3 regions of the Nitrospirillum bahiense genome follow, and region 2 is predicted to be linked to each of the others. Evidence: riboswitches for the same ligand, from Rfam matches in the RefSeq annotation. Region 2 holds a riboswitch; each other region holds the start of a gene.

Region 1 (7,416 bases), on a different contig from region 2:
CCGGGCGGGCACCATCCAGGGTCGGGGCACCAGCACCGCGGCTCCCGGGACGGACCGGGAGTATGGCACAAACTTTTTCCCACGCATCACCCCATGCGCGGCCCGGCGCCTTCGCTAGCCGTTTGCCCCCGGACTCCTTTCCGGACCCAGGCGCTTTCTTGTCGATCACCGCGGCGTCATCGGCTCCCGATGTGCCTCCACCCCTGCCCATATGTCCCATGGCGGCCTCCCGGATCTTGTTGTTCCGTTTTCAGGCTTCAGGCTGACTTGGTCCTGACGCGCGCCCCTCCCTGTCTTCGGGCGCGCGCTTTACGCCGGTTTATCCCGCCCCCTCCATGCCCCGGCGCGGCAGCAGGCGCGGGACCAGCGACAAACGGCGGGCGTTGGCCGAGGCGGCGCGGTGGATGGGTGCCAGGCCCAGGCCGCCCAGGCGACTGGTGGCATGGCTGAAACGGGTGAAGGCGCCGGTGGCGGCGCGCAGGGTGGAGGTGACCAGGCGGCGCTCCGCCGTCACCCAGTCCCCCGGATGCCAGGATGACCAGGCGGCGCGGGCGAATTCGCCCAGCGCATCGACCTGGTGGTCGCGCCAGCGCCACCAGGCATCGTGGAAGGCGCGCATGCCCCCCACCAGGGCCAGGGCGGAGTCCGTGAAGGCCTCGACCTTTTCGCGGCCCATGCGTTCGAATTCGGGATTGGTGCCCAACGCCACCGGGTCGCCACCGGTCTGGGCCAGCAGGCCCAGCCGCGCGGTGATGGTGTGGGCTGAGGCGAAGGCGGTCTCATGCACCCGGGTCGCCACCCGGTCCAGTTCCACCTGGGCCCGTTTCAAATGCATGGCCTCCGGCGTGCCGGGAATGACCATGCCGATGCGCCCCTTGCCCGCCCTTTTGGCCGGACGCGGGGCGGTGGGGTAAGGGATATGCCGATCCGGCATGGTGAGCGCTCCCTTATGTTGCGCCGCGATAGTGCGCTGCAACATTATGGGAAACGCTTCGTCGCGTCCATAAAGTAAGTGGGAACCGGCCCTCGATCCAAAGTCTAAGCAACGCTAACGGGACCGGGCCCACGTCGCCACGCAGGTGGGCGGCCCACTCGGGGTGCCCACCTGGGAGTAGCGCCTCAGCCGGCGGCGGCGGCCAGACCGGCGGCCAGATCGTCGCGCAGGTCGTCCGCGTCCTCCAGCCCCACGGAGAAACGCAGGGTGCCGGGGCTGATGCCCACCTTGGCCTTTTCCTCATCGGTCAGGCGCTGGTGGGTGGTGGTGGCGTTGTGGGTGATCAGGCTCTTGGCGTCGCCCAGGTTGTTGGAGATCTTGATGATCTTCAGCGCGTTCAACAGGCGGAACGCCGCCGCCTTACCGCCCTTGACGTCGAAGGTGACCAGGGTGCCACCGGCTTTCATCTGGCGCATGGCCAGTTCATGCTGCGGGTGGCTGGGCAAGCCGGGGTACAGCACCGTCTCCACCGCCGGGTGGCTTTCCAGGAATTGGGCCAGCGCCAGGGCGGAAGCCGCCTGGGCATTGACGCGCAGTTCCAGCGTCTCCAGGCCCTTCAGCAGCACCCAGGCGTTGAAGGGGCTCATGGACGGGCCGGTGTGGCGCAGGACGGGGGAGATCAGGGCCGCCACCTCGTCATCGCACAGCACGGCACCGCCCAGGCAGCGGCCCTGGCCATCGATATGCTTGGTGGCGGAATAGACGACCACGTCGGCGCCCATGTCCTTGGGGCGCTGCAGCACCGGGGTGGCGAAGACGTTGTCGACCACCACGCGGGCGCCGGCCTTGTGCGCCAGGTCGGCCACGGCCGCCACGTCCACCACCTGCATGGTGGGGTTGCTGGGGCTTTCCAGGAAGACGACGGTGGCTGGGGTGGACAGCGCTTCCTCCCACTGCTTCAGGTCGGTGCCCTCCACCAAGGTGCACTGGATACCGTAGCGCGGCGCCAGATCCTTGATGATGTAGAGACAGGAGCCGAACAGCGCGTGCGGCGCCACCACCCGGTCGCCGGCCTTCAGCAGGCCCATGACCGCCAGATTGACGGCGGCCATGCCGCTGGCCGTGGCGATACAACGGGCGAAGCCCTCATAGCCGGCCAGCCGTTCCTCCAGCATGGCCACGGTGGGGTTGCGGAAGCGGGAATAGACGAAGCGCGAGCCGTCGTTGACGAAGGCGGCCTCGGCCTCCTCGGCACTGCCGTAGATGAAGCCCGAGGTGAGGAACAGCGCTTCGGAGGTTTCCTCGAAGCCGCTGCGGCGGGTGCCGCCGTGCACCAGCTGGGTGCGGGGGCGCAAGGTGGCCGGGGAACTGGGATTGTCAGGCGTCTGGCCCATGGCCGTCACTCCGATAAGGCAACCGCGACCGGCAAAGGGCGGCAGCGTGGTCGGTGTACCTTATGTACGGCCCGACCTTTTAGCAGCTTGTTTAACGTGGTCTGCAAGCCGGTCAGCAAATCACCACGGACTCTGGTTGTAGGCCGGCCCGCGGGGAAGCGTCAACGGCCACCTTGTCATCGCGACAATGCAGCCAGTTCCTGCTCAGCGAAGGCCTTCAAGATGGGTAGATCCACCTGGAGCGTTTTCCAGACCAGCGACGCCGCCACTTCTTCATAATCATGACGATAGATGTTTCCAGCCCCGGCTATCTGTTTCCACGGGATTTCCGGATGACTAGCCTTCATGCCTTCTGGCAGGCGCCGGGAAGCCTCAGAGATGATCTCCAAGCAACGGATCACGGCGTAGACCGTTTGCACATCATCCGCAAAGGCGTGATAGGGGCGGCCAGCGACGAACTGCTCGGCCAAGGCAATACGTCCCAGGATGTCCTCGAGCCACCGCGCGGAATCGCCCGCCTTAAAAGACATGAACGGCATCCCCTTCGGCCAAGGGTCGAACGAAGGATTTCAGCGCTCTCCGGTTGACCACGTCCACCGGCACGGGGAACAACCCCTCGATGGCCTGCTTGATACCGACATAATCGAAGATGCCGATCTGTGCATCGGGATCCAGGTCCACCATAATGTCGATGTCGCTGTCCGGGCCGTTATCGCCTCGGGCAACGGAGCCAAACAGGGTTGCGTGCAGAACTCCACGACGCCGAAGATCGGACTCGTGCGCACGCAATACGGCGATGACATCATCCCGGTTCATTGGCTGATCCTATCCTAGACGGTGGTAGGCTGCCAGAAGAGCATCTTAGATTCGAAGTGCGGCAGGGTGATGACCTTGAGCCAAGCAGCCGGACGGCTCCTTGGTACCTGCGGCCATAATGCCCGGTTGCCGGCCGGCCGCTTCCGTGCTAGTCCCGCGCGCGTCAGTCCGCGTCGGCGGAATAGCTGATTTGCTTTTACCGGGAGTCCCAGACCTATGTCCGATGAGACCAGCCTGAACGGCGCCGCCCCCAATGGGAGCACCGACGGCGGCAATGGCGCCACCGCCACTGAAGGCGCCGGCATGCTGCCGCTGGTGGTCAATGCCCAGTACGTCCGGGATCTGTCGTTCGAGAACCCGAACGCCCCGGCCAGCCTGATGAACGCCCAGCAGCCCAAGGTCGACCTGCAGGTCGACGTGCAGGCCCGCAACGTGGCGGAGAACGTGCACGAGGTGGCGCTGAACATCCGTGCCGAGGCCAGCCACGAGGGCCGCACCGCCTTCATCGTCGAGCTGTCGTACGCCGGCATCTTCTCCATGCCGCCCATGCCGCTGGACCAGACCCGCGCCGTGCTGCTGATCGAGGCGCCGCGCCTGCTGTTCCCCTTCGCCCGTTCCATCGTGTCGGATGCCGTTCGCGATGGCGGCTTCCCGCCGCTGATGCTGCAGCCCCTGGACTTCGTGGACCTCTATCGCCGCCAGGTGCTGGCGTCGGAGAAGCCGGAAGACATGGCCCAGGCCTGATCCACGGCCAGCCACTGATCAGGAGAGCCGCCCGGCGCCCCACGGCCCGGGCGGTTTTCTTTTGGGCTTTCAGCCGCGCGCCGCGCGAATAAGCGCGTCCACCGTCACGGCGTCGGCGCCGGCGGGTACGGCCGCCAGGGGCAGGCCGTGAGCGCCCAGGCTGGACAGGGTTTCAGCCGTGCCGGCCACCACATCCCAATCGCTGGTGCTGGCCTTCAGCGCGCCCTGCGCCTCGCGCGCCGTGGCGGCCAGCGTCACCTCCAGCCCCAGGGTTTCCAAGGCGCCGGCCAGACGGGCCAGCGCGCCACCCACCAGCAGAACCCGGAGGGTGGAGACGGGGCGCTTGCGTGGCACCCTGGCCACCAGCTGCCGCGCCTCTTCCGCTGCGGCCAGGATACGGGCGGCGAAGTCCTGTTCCTGCCCGCCGGCGGGCAGATCCGCCGCCAGCAGGGTGGAATAGCCGTGAATGGCCGTCAGCAGGTTGTTGAGGTCATGCAGGAAGGTGGCGGGAACCAGCCGGCCCTCGGCATCCCCCTTGCCGTCAGCTGGCAATACCCATCTCCACCGCGCGCATCACCGCCTGGGTGCGGTTCTTGGCCCCCAGCTTGCGGCAGATGCCCCGCACGTGCAGCTTCACCGTCACTTCTTCCAGTTCCAGCGAGCGCGCGATTTCTTTGTTGGAGCGGCCCTGCAGAAGATAGTCCAGCACCTCGCGCTCACGCCGGGTGAAGCTGGCGCCGTCGGCCGTGTCGGCGGTGTTGACATCGGCCGGGATGAACCGCTCACCCGCCAGCATGGTCTGGATGGCGGACAGCAATTCCGTGGCGCTCAGGGTCTTGGGCAGGAAGCCGACGGCGCCCCGGGTAAAGGCGCCCCGGATCTCATCCGGCCGGGCCAAGCCCGACATCAGCGCCACCTTCAGCAGGGGGAACTCGGTACGCACGCGCTGCAGGCCGTCCAGTCCGTTCATCCCCGGCATGCGCAGATCCAGGATCAGCAGGTCGATGGCCTTGTCCTGCCGCAGGGCGACGACGGCCTCATCCACGCTGGCGGCCCCTACGACGACCGCGCCCGGCGCCTGTCTTTCGATGTGGGACGACAACGCGTCGCGCACCAGACCATGGTCATCGGCAATCAGTAAGCGCATGTGAGACGACCCCCGCGGTTGCTCTATCCAAAAGGATAGACCAATAACCCCTGCTATTTGAACCTTTTTTCAGCGTTGGCAAGGGTTGCGCAAGCAGAAATTTCTTATCGAACGTAATGGAATGTGACTAGTTCTCAATTAAGCCGATGAAACCACGGAAAACCGTGGATCTTGGTTAATTCGCGGTTCATTTTCAAAACAGTGTTTTTACTGACAATAAAAAGGGCGCCACCGCACAGCAATGGCGCCCTTGATATCGATACTGGAATTCTTCTTACTGGTTCATGCTCTCGAAGAATTCGGAATTCTGCTTGCTCTGCTTGAGCTTGTCGATGAGGAATTCCACCGCATCGGTGGCCCCCATCGGGTTCAAGATACGGCGTAGGATCCACATCTTGGCCATGGTGCCCTTTTCCACCAGCAGCTCTTCCTTGCGAGTGCCCGACTTCTGGATGTCGATGGCCGGGAAGACGCGCTTGTCCGACAGCTTGCGGTCAAGGACGATTTCCGAGTTGCCGGTACCCTTGAACTCTTCGAAGATGACCTCGTCCATGCGCGAGCCGGTGTCGATCAGCGCGGTGGCGATGATGGTCAGGCTGCCGCCTTCCTCGATGTTGCGGGCGGCGCCGAAGAAGCGCTTGGGCCGCTGCAAGGCGTTGGCGTCCACACCGCCGGTCAGCACCTTGCCGGAAGACGGCACCACCGTGTTGTAGGCGCGGGCCAGGCGGGTGATGCTGTCCAGCAGGATGACGACGTCGCGCTTGTGCTCCACCAAGCGCTTGGCCTTCTCCAGCACCATCTCCGTCACCTGGACGTGGCGGGTCGCCGGCTCGTCGAAGGTGGAGCTGATGACCTCGCCCCGGACGGAGCGGGCCATGTCGGTCACTTCTTCCGGACGCTCATCGATCAGCAGGACGATGAGGTAGACCTCGGGATGGTTGGTGGCGATGGAGTGTGCGATGTTCTGCAACATCACCGTCTTGCCGGTACGGGGCGGCGCCACGATCAAGGCGCGCTGGCCCTTGCCCAGCGGGGCCACCAGGTCGATGACCCGGGTGGTCATGTCCTTCTTGTTGCGGACCGGATCCTCGATTTCCAGCTTCAGCCGCTCTTCCGGATAGAGCGGAGTGAGGTTGTCGAAGTTGATGCGGTGACGCACCTTGTCGGGGTGGTCGAAGTTGATCGAACCAACCTTCAGCAGGGCAAAATAGCGCTCACCATCCTTGGGTGAGCGGATCTGGCCTTCCACCGTGTCGCCGGTGCGCAGGCCGAAGCGGCGCACCTGGCTGGGGCTGACGTAGATGTCGTCGGGACCGGGCAGGTAGTTGCTCTCGGGCGAGCGCAGGAAACCGAATCCGTCCTGCAGAACCTCCAGCACGCCTTCGCCGAAGATCGGGACGTCGTTTTCGGCCAGCTGCTTCAGGATGGCGAACATCATGTCCTGCTTGCGCAGGGTGCCCGCGTTTTCGATCTGCAGCTCTTCCGCGAACGCCAGCAGCTCGGCGGGCGACTTGGCCTTTAACTCTTGGAGATTCATCTTCGTCCTGTCGAGAGCCCTGGGAGTGATGACGACGGCTTGGCCGCCGGCCCCAGACTCATGGAATAGGGTGTGTAGGGTGGAAGGATGGCATCACCAGGGAAAAAGAACGGCGACACCGGGAGGGGAAGTTCGGGGAAATTGGCCTCGCTGCGCCCATCCCGGGGAGGGGGGCGGGGATGCCTCACGAGTCAGGCGCCCGGATGACGGGGCGACTCGAGATCATCCCGACGTTACGGGCCTTGACCTGTTTCAGGATTAGTACAGGACCCGAGCCCAAGTCAAAGCAAAAAGACCCGGATGCCCCGGGCACATTCGATCTAGGACTAAATATCCCAGGTACACACTGGAACTTAAACGGGGTGCTAACAGGCCCGCACCCGTCATGGCCGGTTAGAACGGCCTGACGATGACCAGGATGACGATCAGGATCATCAGCAGGGTCGGCACCTCGTTGGCCATGCGGAAGAAGCGCGGGGATTTGGTGTTGCGATCCTCCGCGAACGCGCGGCGCCAGCGGGCCATGGCCATGTGCATGACGGTCATCAGCACCACCAGCGACAACTTCGCGTGCAGCCAGCCGGCCCCCTTCAGCAGTCCCGGATCCAAGGTGATCATGGCTAGGCCACAGGCCCAGGTCAGGATCATGGCCGGGTTCATGATGACGCGCAGCAGACGCCGCTCCATGACCTTGAAGGTCTCGGACTGGGCGGATCCGGCGGGCGCGTCGCAGTGGTAGACGAACAGCCGCGGCAGGTAGAAAAGCCCCGCCATCCAGGAAATGACGGCGATGACGTGGATGGCCTTGATCCAAAGGTACATGGGGATGCGCCCTGCCCTGTCT
Region 2 (7,416 bases):
ATGCCATGACGCAGGGCGGCGTGGGCGAGGGCCCTGAGACCGAGGCGGCGCCTGGGGAAGCGGCCGCCGACAAGACGCCGCGTACCGAGCGGGGCAAGCGTACTTTGCGCAAACTGCTGGACGCCGCCGCCCTGGAATTCGGTGAGCGTGGCTTCCACGAGGCATCGGTCAGCGGCATCACCCAGCGCGCCGCCGTGGCCCTGGGCACCTTCTACACTTACTTCGACAGCAAGGAATCGCTGTTCCGCGCGCTGGTGGAGGATATGGGCGCGCTGACCCGCCGCTGGATCGCGGAGCGGGTGGCCCACGCGCCTGACCGGCTGACGGCGGAACGCCTGGGACTGGAGGCGTTCATCGAGTTCGTGCGCGCGCACCGCAACCTCTACCGCATCGTGATGGAGGCGCAGTTCGTTGCCGAGGATGCCTACCGGCGCTACTATCAGGTGTTCGCCGACGGCTATATCAATAATTTGGAGTCGGCCAAGAAACGGGGGGAAATCCGCGAGGGCGACGTGGAGGTGCGGGCCTGGGCCTTGATCGGCGTCAGCGTTTTCATCGGCCAACGCTACGCCGTCTGGGGCGATGACCGCCCGGCGGCGGAGGTCGCGGCGGAGGCGGCCGACTTTATCGCCCGGGGGCTGAAGCCGTAAGTAACCAAGCCTTAAGTTGCCTGGATCATTTCTGAACCGGAACGATGAGGGAGCAGGGCGCCTGGCGCCAAACCATGTGGGATCTGTTCGACCTGACGGCGCAGCGCGCCCGGCTGTCGCCGGACCGCAGGGCCCTGGTGGACCTCACCGCGGTTGGGTCCGCTGCCGGGGCGCTGACCTATGCCGGCCTGGACGATCGCGCCGCGCGTGCCGCCAGCCTGCTGGCCGCTCTGGGCGCCGAACCCGGTGACAGGGTGGCGGTGCTGTGCCGCAACCGGCCGGACTTCTTCACGCTGCTGTTCGCCTGCGCCAAGCTGGGCTGCCTGTTGGTGCCGCTGAATTGGCGCATGCCGGCGGCGGAACTGGCTCCCGTGCTGGCCGATTGCCAACCCCGGCTGCTGTTCCATGGGGCCGAGGACAGAGCTACGGCCCAAGCCCTGGCCGGCGGGCTGGCCCATGTCGATCTGGCCCCTGTCGATCTGGACGATGATTTCGAGGACCGGGTGGCGAAGCAGCCGTCGTTGCCCTCCCGCGAAGTCTGGCCGGCCGACGATGTCTGGTACCTGCTCTACACCTCCGGCACGACGGGGGAGCCGAAGGCCGTGCTCTACACCTACGGCATGGCCATGGCGAACTACGTCAACCTGCGCCAGGGCGTGGATTTGTCGGAGAACGACCGCACCCTGAACTACCTGCCGCTGTTCCACACCGCTGGTATCAACCTGCACACCCTGCCGCTGCTGATGGCGGGGGGCGAGGTGCTGGTGCAGCCGCAATTCGACGCCGGCGCTGTCCTGGATCTGATCGCCGAGGGCCGCATCACCACCTTCTTCGGCGTGCCCGCCGTCTATCGCCAGTTGGCTTTGCATCCCCGCTTCAGGAGCACGGACTTGGGCGCTGTGCGGCGCTGGGCCTGCGGCGGCGCCCCGCTGGAGGATGCGCTGGCCCGCCGCTTCATTGAGCGCGGCGCGGTCGTGTGCAACGGCATGGGCATGACGGAGACGGGGCCCACCCTGTTCCTGAACGACCCGGCTGGGGCTGCCGCCAAGGTGGGCTCCATCGGCAAGCCGCAGATCCTATGCCGCGTGCGCGTGGTGGACGGGGCCGGGCGGGACGTGCCCGCCGGCCACGTGGGCGAGGTGTGGGTGAAGGGGGCCGCGGTGACACCCGGCTATTGGCGCCAGCCGGCGGCCACCGCCGCCGCCTTTTCCCCGGACGGCTGGCTGCGCACCGGCGACTTGGTGCGCCAGGACGAGGACGGCTATTACTACCCCGTGGGGCGGTTGAAGGAGATGTTCATCTCGGGCGGGGAGAACGTCTATCCGGTGGAGGTGGAGAACGCCCTGCTGCGCCATCCCGGCGTGCTGGAGGTTGCGGTGGTGGCCGTGCCCGACCCGGTGTGGGGGGAGGTGGGGCATGCCCATGTCCGCGCCCAGCCCGGCACCGACATTGACAGCCTGGCCAGGCATTGCCGGGGACTGCTGGCCGGCTACAAGGTGCCGCGCCGGTTCGTGCTGGTGGAGGATTTCCCCCGCACCGCCGCCGGCAAGATCCAGAAGCACCGTCTGGTGCCGCCGCCGGGCCTGGATCTGGCCTCGTGATCCTCACGCGCACCCTGAGCCAGGATGACTTCCACGCCTTCGCCCGGCTGTCGGGCGATGACAACCCCATTCATGTGGACCCGGACCATGCGGCCCGCACCCGCTTCGGCCGCACTGTGGCCCACGGCGCCCTGCTGTGCGCCCTGCTGCGCGGCCTGGCCGCCGACGCGCAGCCCGGCCAGCCCCTGGCCCGCTTGGCCGTGACCTTCCCCGCCCCCGCGTACGCGGACGAGGTGCTGACCTTCCGCGCCGATCCGCAAGACAGCGCCCACGTGCGTCTGGTGGCCCAGCGGCGGACGGACGGCCAGGTCGTGTGTGACGGGGTGGCCACCCTGGCGCCGCTGGCGCCGGATGAGGACTGGCGTGAGCCGCCGCCGGGCGCCGCCGCCCACGTTACCCGCCTGTACGCGGACCAGGATCTGGCGCTTTATGAGCGCCTGACCGGCCAACGCCTGCGCGAGCCGCTGGTGCTGAGCCTCTTCTCCTTCCTGCTGGGCGTCCGCCTGCCGGGGCCGGGCACCAACTACCTGAAGCAAGACACGGTGTTCTGGCGCCGGGTGCCCTTGGATGCGGCGCTGTCCGCCACTGTGGCCATCACCCGCCTGCGACCCAAAAAGCGGCTGGTGGACTTGGCCACGGTGTGCCGTATTCATGACAGCGGGCGGGACGGCGACATCGTCGCCACTGGCCGCGCCCTGGTGTTGGCGCCGCACTGGACGCCGGACGACTGGGGCCGTCATGCCCAAATGGCCGCTTGCCAGGGCTGACGGTTGCGGGTATCCACAACGCGTCGGTGTTCGTGCCGGCACTGTTGCATCAGGAGCGGGGCCGGCGTCCCGCACCAACCTGCCAGCCCAGGCAAGGTGGTTTCCGCGTTCGCGCGGAGATGTGGCGGCCCCCGGTTCCCGGGCGGCGGCAACCAAGTGGGTCGCAGCGTATGGTCGCGTCATGCCGGGTCAGCTCCGTCTGGAGTGTACATCCCGTGCATATTCCCGCCGCTTTCCCGCTGAATCCGCCCAGTACCGTTACGCAGGCGGAGGAAGATTCGCCCACGCTGCCTTTGGGCACCTCACCGGGCATCAGCAGCCGTCCCGGGGATGCCGTGCATCTGCTGCGGGAAGAGCGCATGCCCCTTGCCGGCGTGCCGGATTGTGTCGCCCGCACCTACGCCGTCGTCCACCGCCGTCACGGCGTGTACACCCATATCTACACGGTGCTGGAAAGCCGGCAGCAGGCGCGCCGGATAACCCATCTGCGGCGGGTCCTGGACGGCGAACAGTTGGCCGCCGCCCGCGCCTGGGTTCTGGCCGGCCGTCACCTGGGGCGCCTGGCGTTTTAACGTCAGGGCTTTCTTGTCAGGTCTTTTCTTGTCAGGTCTTTTCTTGTCAGGTCTTGGGCATCGCCGGCTGCAGGTAGCGCATCAGGACGATCATCTCGGCGGCGTAACCGTCGATATCGGGGCCGGCGGCATCGGGCGGGTCATCCATGGCGTGCAGGATCTGCGCCCGCCCCTGCATCCAGGTGGAGACGATCTGCGCCTGGAAGGGGGAAAGGGACGATTGCGGTCCCACCACATAGTCCAGAGCCGCGCGGATGCGGGAGCCGCGGCCCTGGCGGAAGGCCAGGTACAACGGCACGAGGCTGGCGTCCCGGCAGGCCTCCAGCGCGAAGTCGCCCATGGCGTGGGTGGTGTTGCGGCCGGCGATGCGCCCGCCTTCCACCGGGGTCAGCATGTTGTCGGCCACGGCCCGCAGGAAGATGTCCAGCGGTGGCGGTTCGCGATGCACCGTCGGGATTTCCCGCCGCAGCTCCTCATGGATGAACTGAAAGGCGCGGCGGATGATGTCGCCGCGCGAGCGGAAGTAATAGGTGGTGGAGGAGAGGGAGACGCCCGCCCGCTGCGCCACCGCGCGATGGGTCACGGCGGCCACGCCCTGGTCGATGATGGTGGCCACGGCGGCGGCGACGATGCGCCGCTCCGTCTCGCCCACCGGTTCCCCGCCGTCGTCGCTTGCGCCGCCGGGACGGCGCAGACGCTCATGCCACAGGGCGCTGCGGCCTTCTTCCGGGTCGCATAGGTGGCGGATGTTCTCCACCACCGACAGGGCGAAGCCCGACGCGCCGCCGGCCACCAGCAGGGTGGACCGGTCGCCCACCAGATAGTGGGTCATGATGTCGGCGATATGGGTGGGCAGGCCGGCCAGCGCAAACAGGTCGCGATAGCGGCCGCGCCGCTCCTCATACCATTGCGTCAGGATGGGGCGCAGGGCGGGGGTATGGCGGGCCTGGTGGATCAGCTCGTACCATACCAACTCGATGGTGCCCTGGCGGGACGACAGGTCCAGCGCCTGCACCACCAGCGCGTCGGCCAGGGCGTGGACGGGCAGGCCGCCATCGCCGAGCGACACCCGGAACTGGGCCCAAGCTTGACGGTCACGCTCCGCCCCAGCCAGGAACACGGCTTGGGTCAGGCTGTCCTTGTCGCCCAGGTGATAGGGGACGGCGCTGGTGGATAGGCCGGCGGCAGCGGCCAGGTTGCGGACGCTCAACGCCTTCAGGCCGCCCTGGGCCAGCAGGGTGTGCGCCTGGTCGATCAGCCGTTCCCGGGTGCTGTCCTGGGGCCGCGCCGCAGTGCGGGATGGCGCCGACCCTCCCGCCGCCGCTGGCGGAGAATCGGAAAGGGACGGGTCCAAGGGGGGGATCAGGCCGGGCTTCATGACCGCGCTTTTATCTGCCGAAGCGCACTGATAGTCCATCCCCGACACGACGGCAACGGCGCCGTGTCAGAATACGTCACATATGCCCGAAAGGACGGCCCGGCCCGCGATCGCCTTGGTCGGCAGCAGGCGCCACCTAGGGTTTTTCGGCCAGGTAAGCGGCGCTGAGGGTTTTCTTGGCCTCGGCGATGGGGCGCAGGGTTGGATAGAATTGCACGAAAGTAGTGTCCACCGCCCCATGGTCCCGATGGCAGCTGTAACAACTCTGCTCCACCGGCAATTGCTCCGCGGGCGGGGGAGCCGCCTCGCCCGCGTCGAAGGAATAGAAGCCCCAGCCGTCGTCGTGGAAGCGGGCGGTATCTTTCACATGAACCTCCAGCCCCATGACCTCCGGGGTCTGGAAATGGCCGGACTTGTTGATGGAGCCCTTGTCCGCAGCGCCGCGCACCTCCAGCACGAAGGTGGTCTTCTCCGGCCAGGTGCCCGTCTGTTTGAAGGCCAGGTAGGCCTCACGGTTCACGAAAACGTTGTCGAACATGGAATGGCCCATGCGCATGGCCGGGCCATAGGCCATGTCGATGCCGGTGGTGACATAGACCCAGTCGCGGTAGTCGGCAGGGAAGGTCAGTCGATCGTCCTTGTCGAATTGCGGAACGAAGGGGGCGGGACTGTCGGTGGCGGCGGACCCGGTTGCCGGGGTGAGCAGCAGGCAAAGCAGGGGCATCGCCGCCGTGAGGCGGCGGGCAGGGGAAAACCAGGCCATGGGGCCCTCCGGTGGTTCAGGGTGGGATGAAACGGCTCAGCTGCTGCCGGCCGGCGAGAAATGCGCCTGATATTGGCTGGGGGACACGCCGTAGCGCTGGCGGAAGGCCCGGCGGAAGGCGTCGGCGCTACGGAAGCCGACGGCGGCGGCCAGCGTCTCCACGCTCACGCCTGGCTGCACCAGGCGGCGGCAGGCCTCGCCCAGGCGCAGGTCGGCGACATAATCGGCGGGCGGACGGCCCAGGGCGGCGGTGAAGCGGCGCCGGAACTGCCGGGGGCTGAGGTTCACCCGCGTAGCCAACTCCTCCACCGACAGGTCGCGGTCCAGGTTGCCCAGCATCCAGGCCGACAGGTCGGCGAAACGGTCGGCCGCCCGGCTTTGAAACCGCAAGGGTTCGGAGAATTGCGCCTGGCCGCCCGGGCGCTTCATGAACACCACCAACTCCCGGGCCGTCGCCAGGGCCAGCGCCGGCCCATGGTCCTCCTCCACCAGCGACAGGGCCAGGTCGATGCCGGCGGTGACGCCGGCAGCGGTGTAGAAATCACCGTCCTTCAGAAACAGGGCGTCGGCACAGACGCTCAAGCGCGGGAAGCGCCGGGCCAGGTCGGCGGCATGACGCCAGTGGGTGGTGACACGGCGGCCATCCATCAGGCCGCTGGCCGCCAGGCCATAGATGCCGGTGCAGACGCTGGCCACCCGGCGGAAACGATGGGCATTTCCGACCAGCCACTGCGCCACGGCAGCATTGGTGACAGGCTCGCGCAAACCTTTGCCGCCGGCGATGATCAGGGTGTCCAAGTCCGGCACGTCGTTGGCCGCCAGGCTGTGCGCCGGGGTGAAGGTCAGGCCGGACTCGCTGGTGAAGGGCCCTGCCTTCACGCCCAGCGGCACGACGCGATAGGGCCGTTTCCCCGGCGCCATTTCGGCCTCGCCCCATTCTGCCAGGTCGGCGGCATTGGCGAAGACCTCGGCCGGACCGGTCACGTCCAGGGCGTTGACATCGTCATAGCCCAGAATTCCGATGCCTGCCGGTGCCCGCGTCATTCCCTATCCCCCTCATCGCGCCGCCCCTCCGGCCGGCCGCGTCGTGGGGGCAGTATCGGCTGGGCGCGTGCCGGGCGGAAGGACATCCACCCGACACTATCGGCCACGACCGGTGGCACCATGCGAAATGGCACCATCCCCCATTCAGGGGACTTCATGGCCCTGGCTGGCCTCAAGGATCTGGAACCAGTGCTGGCGCTGCATCTTCAGCTGTGCTGCCTGCATGTAGGTGCGCACGCGGTCCAGCCGCGTGGTGCCCAGCACCGGCACCGGGCGTGACGGATGGCGCATCAGCCAAGCCAGCGCCACGGTGCCCGGGTCGCCGACGCCCATCTCCGCGCCCACGGCTTCCAGCGCCGCCAGGGTGCGGCGCGCCTGCTCCGTGGCGCCGGTGAACAGGCCGCCGCCGCCCAGGGGTGACCAGGCCATGGGCCGCATGCGCAGTTCCAGCGCCTGGTCCAGCGTGCCGTCGAACAGGGGCGCCAGGCTGGTGACGGAGAATTCGATCTGGTTGGTCACCAGCGGCCGGCCCAGGCGGGATTGCAGCAGCCGCACCTGTGACGGGTTGTGGTTGGACACGCCGATGTGGCGGATCACGCCCGACCGTAGCAGCCGGTCCAGCGCATCGGCCGTATTGTCCG
Region 3 (7,416 bases), on a different contig from region 2:
GGCGCTGACGCGCCGCTCGGTCTTGCGCACCTCGGTGATCAGCCGCTTCAGCGACCAGGCCATGATGGCACCGCCCACCGCCAAGGCGCAGACGTGGCCGGGGCTGGGGTTGGCGTAGGCTTCCGCCAGGGCGTCGGACAGCATCATGGGATAGTGTTCCTCAAGGGGTCGCCTCAGCTCGGTCGCACAACGCCGCGCTGCGCGCCGGGAGCGCCCGAGCCCTGGACCTGCCGCACGTTGGTGACGCTGTAGCCGTCGGCCAGGGCGAATTCCTGCTGCAGGGCGGTGCGGGCCTCCATCTCCGTGCGGGCCCAGACGCGGGCACGGTGCAGGTGACGCCACAGCGGGCAAATCGATTCCATGCCCGCGACCACGCCGTTGGTCAGCGCGCTGTTGCTGATGTCGGCGGAATAGAGCGCCAGGCCGCTGGCCGAGGGCCCGCCCAGATCGTGCCAGACCTCCACCCGCCGCCGCTCGAACTCCTCACATTCCTTCTCCAGGCGTTGGAGGTTGCTGGTCTCGCGAAAGCGCAGGGCGATGCGCGCATCGCGCACCCGGGCGGTATCCCGGTTGGCTGCCGCCACCTTTTCCGCCGTGCGCCGGATCTGGTCGATTTCCTTTTTCACCTTGGCGTGGCGGGCAATCATCTCATAGACGTCGTTGATGACCAGGCGCAGCAGTTCCAGCAGCACCACCCCCGCCAGGATGGCGCCCACGATGGCTATGATCACCAGATCCGGTTTCTCGATGTGCACCAGGGCCTCGGATGTCGGGGAATGAGCGGTCGCGCTATCGTATGGAAGTCCACTTCAAGGTTGTACGGTCAATTAGCCGTTAACGGGCCCTAAATCCGAAATTTTAAATAAAATCTTCCGTATAGGACCCGTCACACTTTGTCAGAAGCAACCTACGCGGCGGCCGCGTGGGCCACGTCGCGGATGTCGGCCACCAGCTGGTCCACCCGCTCCGGCTGGGTATCCCAGGCGAACATGAAGCGGGCGCCGCCGCCGATGAAGGTGTAGAAGCGCCAGCCGCGCGCCCGCAGGCCCTCCAGCACCGCCGCCGGGGCTGTCAGGAACACGGCGTTGGCCTGCACCGGGAACAGGGGCGCCACGCCCGGCACCCCCGCCAGGCCCGCCACCAGACGCTGGGCCCCCGCGTTGGCATGGGCGGCGTTGCGCAGCCAGGCGCCATTTTCCAGCATGCGCACCCACGGGGCGGACAGGAAGCGCATCTTGGACGCCAACTGGCCCGCCTGCTTGCAGCGGTAATCGAAATCCTCCGCCAGGGCCCTGTCGAAGAAGAGGATGGCCTCACCCACCGCCATGCCGTTCTTGGTGCCGCCGAAGCACAGCACGTCCACCCCGGACTTCCAGGTCATCTCCGCCGGGGAACAGCCCAGGCTGGCGCAAGCGTTGGCGAAGCGGGCGCCATCCATGTGCAGGCGCAGGCCCAGGTCACGGCAGACGGCGGAGATGGCGCGGATCTCATCCAGGCTGTAGACCTGCCCAGTCTCCGTCGGTTGGGTGATGGTGACGGCGCGGGGCTTGGGGAAATGAATGTCCGACCGGCCGGTGGCCAGCGCCCGGATGGCATCCGGCGTCAGCTTGCCATCCGCAGTCTGCGCGACCAGCAGCTTGGATCCGTTGGAGAAGAACTCCGGCGCCCCGCACTCATCCGTCTCCACATGGGCGGAGGCCGAACAGATGACGCTGTGGTAGGACTGGCACAGCGAGGCCAGGGCCAGCGAGTTGGCGGCCGTGCCGTTGAAGGCGAAGAACACGTCGCAGGGGGTGCCGAACAGCTGGCGGAAGGCGTCGGCGGCCTTCGCCGTCCACACATCCTCGCCATAGGCGGCGGCGTGCCCGCTGTTGGCCTCCGCCATGGCGGCCCAGGCCTCCGGACAGACACCGGAATAATTGTCGCTCGCGAACTGCTGGGCGGCGAATTGGGCGGGTAGCGTATCGGTGGTCATGGGGAACGCAGCCTTCATGGTCTCAAGTCTCGACCAAGAGCGAAACGGACTCACGTGGCTGCTTCCCGTTCATTGCCGGATCGGCCACATCCTTCCCCTCTGGGGGAAGCGCCACCTTGCCGGGTACAGCAGGTTGGCGTTGAGCGTCAGCTCAACTCTTGATGCACGGGGCAGAGGGATAACCGCTGGCGGCGGCGGACGCAAGCCCCCTGAGGCGGCTGCAGTGGCATGGGTGATCTTCGGCGCCGGATGATCGCCCAGCGGGACCTGCGGCCCGCGCGGCCTCAGCCGCCGGCGACCGGAGCGGGGGTCAGGCCCATGCCGCGTGGCATGCCCTGCATCGCGGCGGGCGGGCGCACCGGCAGGGGCTTGGGCCCGGCGAGAGCCGGCGATTCCGCCGCCGCGCCATCCCCCGCCACATCGCCTCCCACCAAGTCACCAAGGGGCTCATCCTCCGCCGGCGGTTCCACCGGCGCGACGCCGGCGCCGTCAAGGGCGGGCCCCTCGTCACCCAGCGAGATGGGCAGCACGCTGCTGATGATATAGCCACCCTCATTGGCCAGGCGGTTGGTGACCAGCGCGCGGAAATCGGCCTCGGTGGGGGCGTAGCCGTGCACCACCCCGGCCTCGGCCATGCCGCCCGCGGTGCGGCCCCCATGGCCGCCGACATGGCGGGGCGCCACCACGTTGCGCAGGTGCGCCTCATACAGGTGGTCGCCCTGCGCCCACTCCAAGGAAACCAGGTTCAGCGGCCGGGGCGTGGCCTGGCGCAGCACCGCCATGCGGTTCTGCACCTCCTCCGTCCGGCGCGCGATCTCGCGCAGCGCCTCCTCCCCCTCCTCCAGGGCCTGGAGCAGTTGCTCTTCCTGCTGGCGGGCGACCCGCAAGTCGGCGGCGGCTTCGTTCTTCTCATCCACCGTGGCGGCGATGCGCCGCTCCGTTTCCCGGATCTTGAACAGGATGCGGCGGACGGAGAAGGCCAGGAAGGCCCCGCCGATGGCCAGGATGATGAAGACCATGAAGTTGAGGTTGCTGTAGCCGCCCGTCATCAGCGCACCATGCGCCGGTGCGGTCGCACCAGGCGGGACTGCGCCGCCGACCGGCCGGCGGCCGCCGCCTCCGCCACCGCCTTGAAGCCTTGGGCGGCGCGCAGATTGTTGACGGTGAAGCCATCCTTGGGACTGAAGGCCAGCAGAAGGCGGGAACGGGCCTGCCGCTCATTCCCCGCCCATACCCGGACGCGGTGGGTGTAGCGCCAGATGGGACAGATCTCCTCCATCCCTGCCGCCGCCCGTTCCATCAGGCTGCGGCAATTCAGATCCGCCAGATAGAGCTGGTCGTCCAGGGTGGCGTCACCCACCTCATGCCACACCTCCACCCGCCGCCGCTCCAGCTCCTCGCGCTCCTGCTCCATGCGGTGCAGGATGGTGTTGAGGCGGAAGCGCTCGGCGTTGCGCCGGTCGCGCAGGGCGGCGTTGGCCCGGTTGGTCGCCCACAGGTTTTCCGTGGTACGGCGGGTCTGCTGGATCTCGTATTTGATGCGACGGTATTTCGCCGCCCATTCGTAGATGTCCACGATTACTAGGCGCAGCACTTCCAGCAGCGCGATGGCGGCCACAACGGCGCCCGCGACCGACAACACCACCAGATCCGACTGCACGACCTGCACGGGGACCTACCCTGACTTACCTCTCCCGCTCATGTCCGAACGATACAGCCTAAGGCCGTAGGCGGCCTGCCCAAAATACCCGTCTAAGTCATCAGGACAGGCCCCCTGCCCAACCGGGGAGGGCGGATGATTCGGGTCACCGCCGGCGCCCGCAGGATGCCCCATCGCCCCCCTGGACGAAGGGGGGTTGGCGTCGTGCGGCCCCCTCCCCTATCCTGGCCGCCAACCATAATTCCAACGGAAACCCACCCCATGGACAGCCGCCTCGACACGGCCACGCCCCACGCCATCCACCTTCGCGATTACGCCCCGCCGGCGTGGCTGATCGACACGGTGGACCTGCATGTCGATTTGCGGGAAGAGGCGGCCACCATCCGCTCCACCCTGTCCGTGCGGCGCAATCCGGCCTCGGGGCCGGCCTCGGGGCCGGCCTCGGGGAACGCCGCCGCCGCGCTGGACCTGGACGGCCAGGAACTGGAACTGCTGGCGGTGCGCGTGGACAACCGCCTGCTGGGACCCGACGATTACACCCTGACGCCCGAACGGCTGACCCTGGCCGGCCTCGCCGACCACGCCACGGTGGAAATCACCACCCGCACCCGGCCGCAGGACAACACGGCGCTGGAGGGGCTGTACAAGTCATCCGGCAACTACTGCACCCAGTGCGAGGCAGAAGGCTTCCGCAAGATCACCTATTTCCTGGACCGCCCGGACGTGATGGCGCGCTACACCACCACCATCGAGGCGGAGCGGGCGCGCTATCCCGTGTTGCTGTCCAACGGCAACCTGACGGCCAGCGGCGACAGCGCGACCGAGGCCGGGCGCCATTGGGCGCGGTGGGAGGATCCCTGGCCCAAGCCCTGCTACCTGTTCGCGCTGGTGGCCGGCACGCTGGTGCACATCGAGGACCGCTTCACCACCCGCTCCGGCCGCGAGGTGGCGCTGCGCATCTATGTCGAGCCGGGGAATGAGGCCAAGTGCGGCCATGCCATGGAGTCCCTGAAGAAATCCATGAAATGGGATGAGGACGTCTATGGCCTGGAGTACGACCTGGACATCTTCAACATCGTCGCCGTGTCCGACTTCAACATGGGGGCGATGGAGAACAAGAGCCTGAACGTCTTCAACACCAAGTACATCCTGGCCCAGCCGGAGACAGCCACCGACACCGACTTCCTCGGCATCGAGACGGTGGTGGCCCATGAGTACTTCCATAACTGGACGGGCAACCGCGTCACCTGCCGCGACTGGTTCCAGCTGAGCCTGAAGGAGGGCCTGACCGTCTTCCGCGACCAGGAATTCTCCGCCGACATGAACTCCGCGCCCGTGAAGCGCATCCAGGACGTGCAGCGCCTGCGCCAGGTGCAGTTCAACGAGGACGCCGGCCCCACCGCTCATTCCGTGCGGCCGGAGAGCTATATCGAGATCAGCAATTTCTACACGCCCACCGTCTATGAGAAGGGGGCGGAGGTGCTGCGCATGTACCGCACCCTGCTGGGCCACGCGGGATATCGCAAGGGTATCGACCTGTACTTCGCCCGCCATGACGGCCAGGCGGTGACGACGGACGACTTCCTGGCCGCCATGGTGGAGGCCAACGGCCAAAAGCCCACCGACCCGCTGTGGGCGCAGTTCCAGCGCTGGTATTCCCAGGCCGGCACGCCGGTGGTGTCGGGCGAGGGCCGGCACGATGCCGCCGCCGGCACCTACACACTGACCTTGCGCCAGGCGGTGCCGGCCACGCCGGGCCAGCCGGACAAGCTTCCCCAGGTCATCCCCGTGGCCCTGGGCCTGGTGGGCCCGGACGGCAAGGATATGCCCCTCACCCTCCAGGGCGAAACCGAAACCGGCGCCACCACCCGCACCCTGGCCCTGACGGAGGCAGAGCAAAGCTTCACCTTCACCGGCGTCCCGCAGGCGCCCGTGCCCTCCCTGCTGCGCGGCTTCTCCGCCCCGGTGCGGCTGGACCTCAAGCAGGATGACGCCGCACTGACCTTCCTGATGGCGCACGACAGCGACGCCTTCAACCGGTGGGAGGCGGGGCAGACCCTGGCCACCCGCCTGATCCTGGCCGACGTCGATGCCCGGGCCAGCGGCGCCGAAGCCGCCGTGCCCCGGGCCTACATCGACGCCACCGCCCAGACCCTGGCGCGGGCGGGGGAGGACCGGGCGTTCGCCGCCTTGGCGCTGGCCCTGCCCACGGAGGGTTATCTGGGCCAGCAGCGCGCCACCGTGGACGTGGACGGCATCCACGCCGCCCGCCTGGCCTTGCGCCGCACCCTGGCGCGCGAGCTGAACGGCGCCTTTCGTAAGGCTTATGACGGCAACCGCACCGATGGCGCCTTCACCATCACGCCCGACGCCATGGGCCGGCGCGCGCTCAAGAACGCCGCCCTGGCCTACCTGATGGCGCTGGACGACGCTCCGGCCCGCGCCTTGTGCCTGGCGCAGTACCAGGGCGCCACCACCATGACAGATGCCATCGCGGCGCTGGCGCTGATCGCCGACAGCGCCATGGATGAGCGGGCGGGCTGCCTGGCGGACTTCGCCGATCGCTGGAAGCATGAGGCGCTGGTGATGGACAAATGGTTCGCGGTGCAGGCGCTGAGCGACCGGCCGGACACGCTGGACCGGGTGCGGGGCCTGATGGACCACCCGTCCTTCTCCATCCGCAACCCCAACAAGGTCTATGCCCTGGTGGGCAGCTTCGCCGCCAACCCGTCCAAGTTCCATGCCGCCGACGGCAGCGGCTACGCCTTCCTGGCCGATACGGTGCTGACGCTGGACAAGCTGAATCCCCAGGTGGCCAGCCGCATGGTGAAGCCCCTGGCCCGCTGGCGCCCCTACGATTCCGGCCGGCAGGAACACGCCAAGGCGGCGCTGGAGCGCATCGTGGGCACCACCGGCCTGTCGCGCGATGTCTATGAGATCGCGTCGAAGAGCTTGGCCGGCTGATGCCTCAATGCGCGAGTAGGACCGGCAGGGCGGCGTTGTACAGCACGTGGCGGGTGACGCCCCCCAGAATCATCTCGCGCAGACGGCTGTGCCCGTAACCGCCCAGCACCATCAGATCAGCACCCGCGTCCGCCGCGGCCGCCAGCAGCAAGGCCCCCACCGGCCGCCCCTCCGCCATGGGCTGCCGCACCTGGGCCTTGATGCCGTGCCAGGCGAGGTAGCTGGCCAAGTCGCGTCCGGCCGCGCCCTCGGTCTTGTCCGTCTCGACCGCGATGACGGTCACCGCCTCCGCCGCCTTCAGCAGGGGCAAGGACTGGGCCACGGCCTGGGTCGATTCGCGGCTGCCATTCCAGGCGAGAAGGATGCGGCGGCCCAGGCCCGTTTCCGCCCGGAAGGCGGGCGGCACGATCAACAGGGGCCGGGCGCTGGCCAGCAGAATGGCCTCCAGCATCAGCAGAGCCTCACCCCCCACCGTCTCGCCCACCTGCGCCATGACGCTGATGTCCGCCAGGCGGGCCTCGACGACGGCCACATCCTCCTGGCTGCCAACGACTTCGCGGAAGTCGCCGGTCAGGGAAGCATCGGGGGCAGCATCCGGAGTTTCGGCGAGGGTGGCGCCGGCCTCTGCCAGGGCAGCGTCGAAGGCCTGGCGGGCGCGGGTGCGGTGGTTGCGCGACTCCTGCTCCACCATGGTCATGATCTCCTCGACCAGGGCGCCCGACACCCCTTCGCCCAGGGCCGGCACCGCCTCGCGCGGGTCGGGGTTGGGCACCAGGCCCAGGACGTGGCCGCCGGCCGGCCGGGCCAGGGCGAAGGC

Evidence for each region. A riboswitch is a leader RNA that binds a small molecule or an ion and turns the genes downstream of it on or off. The one in region 2 is predicted to bind S-adenosylmethionine.
Region 1: linked by a shared signal. The riboswitch ahead of metZ (O-succinylhomoserine sulfhydrylase) and the one ahead of FBZ88_RS21225 (hypothetical protein) in region 2 are both predicted to bind S-adenosylmethionine.
Region 3: linked by a shared signal. The riboswitch ahead of FBZ88_RS18115 (threonine aldolase family protein) and the one ahead of FBZ88_RS21225 (hypothetical protein) in region 2 are both predicted to bind S-adenosylmethionine.

Annotation. Positions count from the first base shown of each region.
Region 1 covers NZ_VITO01000034.1:4,760-12,175, forward strand. The annotation lists gene FBZ88_RS28955 (hypothetical protein) at 320-934, opposite strand; gene metZ (O-succinylhomoserine sulfhydrylase) at 1,120-2,328, opposite strand; SAM riboswitch at 2,388-2,465, opposite strand; gene FBZ88_RS28965 (HepT-like ribonuclease domain-containing protein) at 2,505-2,858, opposite strand; gene FBZ88_RS28970 (nucleotidyltransferase family protein) at 2,848-3,144, opposite strand; gene secB (protein-export chaperone SecB) at 3,361-3,888, shown strand; gene FBZ88_RS28980 (hypothetical protein) at 3,958-4,440, opposite strand; gene FBZ88_RS28985 (response regulator) at 4,430-5,035, opposite strand; gene rho (transcription termination factor Rho) at 5,310-6,572, opposite strand; gene hemJ (protoporphyrinogen oxidase HemJ) at 6,966-7,394, opposite strand.
Region 2 covers NZ_VITO01000016.1:68,999-76,414, reverse strand. The annotation lists gene FBZ88_RS21245 (TetR/AcrR family transcriptional regulator) at 1-650, shown strand, start outside; gene FBZ88_RS21240 (AMP-binding protein) at 695-2,251, shown strand; gene FBZ88_RS30580 (MaoC/PaaZ C-terminal domain-containing protein) at 2,248-3,018, shown strand; SAM-I-IV-variant riboswitch at 3,060-3,184, shown strand; gene FBZ88_RS21225 (hypothetical protein) at 3,234-3,590, shown strand; gene FBZ88_RS21220 (TetR/AcrR family transcriptional regulator) at 3,637-4,968, opposite strand; gene FBZ88_RS21215 (cytochrome P460 family protein) at 5,105-5,731, opposite strand; gene FBZ88_RS21210 (GlxA family transcriptional regulator) at 5,768-6,775, opposite strand; gene FBZ88_RS21205 (aldo/keto reductase) at 6,920-7,416, opposite strand, start outside.
Region 3 covers NZ_VITO01000012.1:132,699-140,114, reverse strand. The annotation lists gene FBZ88_RS18125 (hypothetical protein) at 1-147, opposite strand, end outside; gene FBZ88_RS18120 (hypothetical protein) at 174-755, opposite strand; gene FBZ88_RS18115 (threonine aldolase family protein) at 908-1,975, opposite strand; SAM-I-IV-variant riboswitch at 2,034-2,145, opposite strand; gene FBZ88_RS18110 (hypothetical protein) at 2,260-3,024, opposite strand; gene FBZ88_RS18105 (hypothetical protein) at 3,024-3,644, opposite strand; gene pepN (aminopeptidase N) at 3,897-6,599, shown strand; gene FBZ88_RS18095 (universal stress protein) at 6,604-7,416, opposite strand, start outside.